2 regions of the Listeria sp. MAN/IMW/UF555 genome follow, and region 1 is predicted to be linked to the other one. Evidence: predicted binding sites of a transcription regulator. Region 1 holds the regulator's gene; the other holds the start of a gene.
The links. Region 1 encodes Rex, which represses fermentation and respiration genes when NADH is low (regulators of the CRP and FNR family bind a similar motif). Its sites were predicted from a motif close to TTGTGAAATATTTCACAA; they were not measured.
Positions count from the first base shown of each region.

Region 2: the regulator Rex is predicted to act here: its motif matches at 1,847-1,864, upstream of pflB (formate C-acetyltransferase).

Region 1 is NZ_JBZWZS010000002.1:293,328-296,713, forward strand. Features, by position in the region: gene groL (chaperonin GroEL) at 1-97, opposite strand, end outside; gene groES (co-chaperone GroES) at 130-414, opposite strand; gene AC4PG8_RS08575 (CPBP family intramembrane glutamic endopeptidase) at 647-1,333, shown strand; partial or broken gene AC4PG8_RS08580 (DUF4305 domain-containing protein) at 1,335-1,539, shown strand; gene AC4PG8_RS08585 (redox-sensing transcriptional repressor Rex) at 1,566-2,213, opposite strand; gene AC4PG8_RS08590 (ABC-F family ATP-binding cassette domain-containing protein) at 2,524-3,386, shown strand, end outside.
Region 2 is NZ_JBZWZS010000001.1:293,275-296,660, reverse strand. Features, by position in the region: gene mutL (DNA mismatch repair endonuclease MutL) at 1-983, shown strand, start outside; gene AC4PG8_RS01410 (glycerol-3-phosphate responsive antiterminator) at 1,000-1,548, shown strand; gene pflB (formate C-acetyltransferase) at 1,974-3,386, shown strand, end outside.

The DNA.
Region 1 (3,386 bases):
TTGGGCCAAGCGTTACTTTTACTGCGTTTGCTAGTTGGTCGACACCACGTAACATGGCACGACGAGCATCTTCACTAAATTTAATATCTTTTGCCATTTTATATTTCCCTCCGATTATTTCTTTTTTTATTATTTAGTAATTGCTAAAATATCACTTTCACGTAAAATCAGATAGTCAGTTCCTTCATACGTCACTTCTGTTCCAGAGTATTTTGCGAAGATAACCGTGTCACCTTCTGCAACTTCAAGTGGTTCTTTTGTGCCGTTATCTAGCACACGACCTGAACCGACTGCAACAATTTTCCCTGATTGCGGTTTTTCTTTGGCAGAGTCTGGTAATACAATCCCACTCGCTGTTTTTTCCTCTGCTTCAAGTACTTCAATTACAACACGATCTCCTAATGGTTTTAACAATGTAAATGACCTCCTCTGATATAATTACATTTTTCATTTTAGCACTCGACACATTAGAGTGCTAATACAGTTATTATGATACCAAACTAAATAAAAATTGCAAGCAAAAACGTTTAAAAATTAAAGAATTCTTATTTGCGGTAAAGCGTGATAACTAGTACAATAAGAAGAGCTATTTCCGCTATTTTTAAGCATTTAGCTGGAGCTTGTTTTTAGAAGGGATGCGTATTTTTTGGCTAAACGTTATATTACGATTGTATTAGTTTATTTATTATTACTATTTTCTGCATCTATTGGGATTCCCGTTGTTCAACATATTTTACTTAGTATGACTTCGATTTCTACAGCGGATGCTCAAACTTATGGGGTAATTACATGGTCGATTTTTTCTAATTTATTATCACTCGCCATTATTATTCCAATGCTTTATAGAAAACCAAAAGAAAATAAAATCGAACTCGGTGAAAAAACTACGCCATTTCTGAGTATTGTGTGGATTATTGGTGGAGTGATTGGGTTATACGTAGCACAATTTATTTGTAGCATTATTCTAACGCTAATTTCTGGGAATATTGGTGAATCGGCAAACACAGAATTACTTGTTGATTTAACTAGATCTGCGCCGATTTTCTTGATTTTCATTTCAGTTCTCGGGCCAATTTTAGAAGAGCTTGTTTTTAGAAAAGTGGTTTTTGGTGGGCTGAGTAATGTGATGAACATTCATGTGGCGGCAGTTATTAGTTCGCTCTTCTTTGGGCTACTTCACGGGGATATTTCCTTTTTACTTACTTATTTTGTCATCGGATTAATTCTTTGTTTTCTTTATACGAAAACGAAACGAATTGCTGTTTCGATGGGCGCACATATTTTAATGAATACCATTGTTTTGCTCGTGAGTCTTGGAATCATTGGAGGATAATATGAAAAATTCATTAATAAAGCAAAGTTTTCTTTATTTTGCGCTTGGTCTTGTATTTGTCTATTTTGTTATTGTTCGAGTGGCTGAATATGGTTATGATCTTGTTGCCTATATACTTATACTCATGATGTTAATTGATTTTGGTATTGGTATTGGCCTTATTATCACTGGGCTTAAAAGACGTAAAAAAAACCTGTAGAAAGTAAGTGTTGCTTACCTTCTACAGGTTTTTTTATTCTGTTTTCGCTGGATAGTTTTCCAGGAAATAGATTAACGTTTGTAATTCCGTTGTAAGATCGATATGGTGCACACGAACTTGTTTTGGAACGCTAATACGAGCTGGCGTAAAGTTTAGAATACCTTTAACATCTGCTTCAATTAAACGATCTACAGTTACTTGCGCTTCATCAGCTGGAACTGTCAGAATAACTACTTCCACACCATTTTCACGAACAATTTCTTCCATATCATTTAAGTGATAAATTGGAATGTCTTGTTGAACACTACCAACTTTCGCTGGGTCTACATCAAATGCAGCAACGATTTTGATATTATTGTTTTTCATGAAATTATAATGTAATAATGCTGTACCTAGGTTACCTACACCGATTAGTGCAACATTTGTCTGTTTGTCCTGACTAAGTGTTTTACTGAAAAAGTCGAGTATGTAAGAAACGTTATACCCGTATCCTTTCTTACCTAATGCGCCAAAGTACGAAAAATCACGTCGAATAGTCGCTGAATCAACTTTCACCGCTTCACTTAATTCCGCAGATGATACTCGTTCCTTACCTGATTCATCTAGGTATTTCAAGTAACGATGATATAATGGTAAGCGTTTTGCTGTCGCTTGTGGAATTTTTGTTGTTTCCTCCATCATGCCTTCTGTCCCTTCTTCTTTTAAATTTTTTCTGAAGTTGAAGCTTTTGTGAACTGTACTTCCTTTCACATGCTTGCTTATATACTATAAACATTTCACAAGGAATGCACAAACTTTTTGCTCATGATTTTCAAGCAATAGTTTGTCCCGCAAAATATCTAGTGTTTTCCTTCTTTTCCATTCTACGCTAAAATCACAAATAATGCGAGTGTTTTCACAATCTACCTTATACGTGAAGCCCTTCTTCTCTCATTGCGATTACTTGGCTTTTAAGATAAACTAGTAAGGAGAACGTTCGAGGAGAGAGATTATGATATTATTACAAGTTCAGCAAATTTCTAAATTCTTCGGTGCAGAAGTTATTTTAGATAATATTAAATTAGAAGTAAAAACAGGCGACCGAATTGCCCTAGTTGGTCGAAATGGCGCTGGTAAATCTACTTTACTTAAAATTATCGCTGGAAAAATGAGTTATGACGGCGGAACAATTTCTAAACCTAAAAGTGTCGAAATTGGCTATTTGGCTCAAAATACTGGCCTTGAATCCACGAAAACAATTTGGGATGAAATGTTAAGTGTTTTTGATTCACTTAGAAAAATGGAAGCAGATTTACGCAAAATGGAGCTTCGTCTTGGGGAACCTGAGCTTTATAATAATCCGGAAAAATATCAAGCATTGATGACCGATTACGATACCTTGCAACATACTTTTAAAGAAGTTGGTGGGTATACGTATGAAGCAGAAATCCGTTCCGTTTTAAACGGTTTACGCTTTTATCCAGAAGATTATGAAGTAGAAATCGCCTCACTCAGCGGTGGGCAAAAAACAAGACTTGCACTGGCTAAGTTATTACTCGCGAAACAGGATATTCTTGTTCTCGATGAACCGACAAACCATTTAGACATTGAAACACTAGCATGGTTAGAAACCTATTTGCAAAACTATCATGGTTCTTTACTTATCGTTTCTCATGACCGCTATTTCCTAGATAAAGTCGTTAACCAAGTATACGAAATTAGCCGCACAAGAATTGATCACTACAAAGGAAATTACAGTTCATTTGTTAGTCAAAAACAAGCTAAACTTGAACAAATGTGGAAAGAATTCGATAAACAACAAAAACAAATTTCCAAGCTAGAAGATTTTGTCGCTAGAAATATCGTTCGCGCTTC
Region 2 (3,386 bases), on a different contig from region 1:
CAATTGGTCGTTTTCCAATAATCGTGCTACAAATCGAAATGGACCCAATTATTGTAGATGTCAACGTTCATCCAGCAAAACTTGAAGTACGTTTAAGTAAAGAAAAAGAACTTGGCCAGCTCATTAGTCAGATGATTAAAGACGCATTTCATCAGTTGCAATTAATTCCAGATGGAGAAGTTTCAAAAAAACAAAAAGAACAACAAAAATCCGAACAAATTCAGATGTCATTTGAAGAAAACAGACAGCCAAAAGAACCGCCAACGCTTTTCTCAAAACCAAATATTCCAGAATACGTACCATCTGATGAAAGAGCACCAAAAGAAGACGACTTTATTTTAGAAACAATGCCTACTTATAATCCGGAAACGCAGCCTGAACAAGTAGAAGAGCAAAAAGAACGTATTCCGAAAATGTATCCAATCGGACAAATGCACGCGACGTATATTTTCGCTCAAAATGAAAATGGCCTATATATTATTGATCAGCATGCCGCGCAAGAACGAATTAAATATGAATTTTATCGTGAAAAAATTGGAGAAGTAAGTCGAGAATTGCAAGAATTACTCGTGCCTATCGTGTTAGAATTCCCATCAGATGAATATGTCCGACTAGAAGAACAAAAAGCGAAACTAGAAGAAGTTGGTGTTTTTCTTGAAAACTTCGGACAAAATAGCTTTATTATTCGCGCACATCCAACCTGGTTCCCAAAAGACCAAGAAGAGGAAATGCTACGCGAAATTATCGATGAAGCCTTGTCAGCACCAAGTATAAGTATTCATAAATTAAGAGAAGATACCGCGATTATGATGAGTTGTAAAAAATCAATTAAAGCAAATCACTATTTAACTATGCAAGATATGGAAGCACTTCTTGACACACTTAGAGAAGCAAGCGATCCATTCACTTGTCCTCATGGCCGCCCAGTTATTATTCAATATTCAACTTACGAACTCGAAAAAATGTTTAAACGTGTCATGTAGAAGAGGAGGAATACAATTGGAGTTACCATTTTCTGGTCAATCAATCATCCCAGCTGCACATAATCAAAAAGACATGGAAAAGATATTAGAGCTTGATTTGACCTATATGGTGATGCTCGAGACTCATGTTGCTCAGCTTAAAGCTTTAGTAAAATACGCACAAGCTGGCGGGAAAAAAGTTTTGCTACACGCTGATTTAGTCAATGGTTTAAAAAATGATGACTATGCAATTGACTTCTTATGTAAAGAAATTCGCCCAGATGGCATTATTTCTACAAGAGGAAATGCGATTATGAAAGCAAAACAACATAAAATGCTTGCCATTCAGCGTTTATTTATGATAGATTCTAGCGCTTATAACAAAGGAGTGGCTTTAATCCAGAAGGTCCAGCCTGATTGCATTGAACTTTTACCCGGCATCATTCCAGAACAAGTACAAAAGATGACTCAAAAGCTTCACATTCCAGTGATTGCGGGAGGATTAATCGAAACAACACAGCAAGTGGATCAAGTAATTGCTAGTGGCGCAATTGCTGTTACCACATCGAATAAATATTTATGGTGAAAAATAGCTAAGTCGTAGTTGTAAAAACGGCTTAGCTATTTTCATGAAAAACAATGAAAACGCTACATAAACTGTAAAAGCATTGGTGCGCAATAGATTAAGCGTTTTCCAACTGTTTTATACAAATGAATGAAATTAAAACTGTACCATAACAGGAGTGGGTGTTTGAAGTGGTACAGGAAATATAAGAAATTAAAATTAAAACAAAATTAGAATAATGATAAAGTGGTTAAAACGCATTAAATTAGCGTTCTTGGCTATTTTGAAAGAAAAAGTCACATAAAATTCATAAAAAAGTTTGAAAAATATTGCACAAAACTGTAGCATTTTTTTTAGAATATGTTATGATAACAGTGTAGATTATTTATAAATTAGTTTGCTCAAAAAAGCACGCTCGAGATTGAACAATAAATGGAGGTTATATGATGACTGAACAATGGTATGAATTCGCAGGTGGTAACTGGCAACAAGAAGTAGATGTACGTGACTTTATCTTAAAAAACTATCGCTTATATGACGGTGACGACACATTCTTAGTTGGCCCAACCGAAGCAACAACAAAACTTTGGGATCAAGTAATGGACTTAACTAAACAAGAACGTGAAAACGGTGGCGTACTAGATATGGATACCAAAATCGTTTCAACCATTACTTCACATGACCCAGGTTACTTAAACAAAGATTTAGAAAAAGTTGTCGGTGTTCAAACTGACGTACCTTTCAAACGCGCTTTACAACCATTCGGCGGAATCCGTATGGCAGAAGTTGCAGCTGAATCTTATGGTTTTAAAGTAGACGAAGAAATTAGCCATATTTTTTCTGAATACCGTAAAACACATAACCAAGGTGTATTTGATGCTTACACAGCTGAAATGCGCGCAGCTCGTAAATCAGGCGTAATCACTGGTCTTCCAGATGCTTATGGCCGTGGACGTATTATTGGTGACTACCGTCGTGTTGCACTATACGGAGTTGACTTCTTAATTAAACAAAAGAAACAAGATTTAAACAATACAGGTTTACGTACAATGAGCGATGACGTTATCCGTCAACGTGAAGAACTTAACGAACAAATTCGTGCTCTTGGCGAATTAAAAGTACTAGGCGAAAAACATGGTTTTGATCTTGGTCGCCCAGCTAAAACTGCTCAAGAAGCTTTCCAATGGTTATACCTTGGTTACCTAGCTGCTATTAAAGAACAAAATGGTGCTGCAATGAGTTTAGGACGTACATCTACATTCCTTGATATTTATGTAGAACGTGACCTACGCAATGGCCTAATTACTGAAGAAGAAGCACAAGAAATTGTTGACCACTTCATCATGAAATTGCGTCTTGTAAAATTTGCTCGTACACCAGATTACAATGAATTATTCTCTGGAGATCCAACTTGGGTTACTGAATCCATCGGTGGTATTACGGAAGAAGGCGTTCCACTTGTAACGAAAAACTCATTCCGTTTCTTACACACATTAGATAACTTAGGACCAGCTCCAGAACCAAACTTAACAGTACTTTGGTCCACTCATTTACCATCAGGATTCAAGAAATTCTGTGCTAAAATGTCTATCAAAACATCTGCTATTCAATACGAAAATGACGATGTTATGCGCCCTAAATGGGGAGACGACTATGCGATCGCATGTTGTGTATCCGCAATGCGCGTTGGTAAACAAATGCAATTCTTTGGTGCTCGTGCCAACCTTGCTAAAACACTTCTTTATGCAATCAATGGTGGTGTCGATGAAAAATCTAAAGCACAAGTTGGACCTGCTTATCGTCCAGTTGAAGGCGACGTATTAGACTACAAAGAAGTAATGGAAAAATATGATGCAATG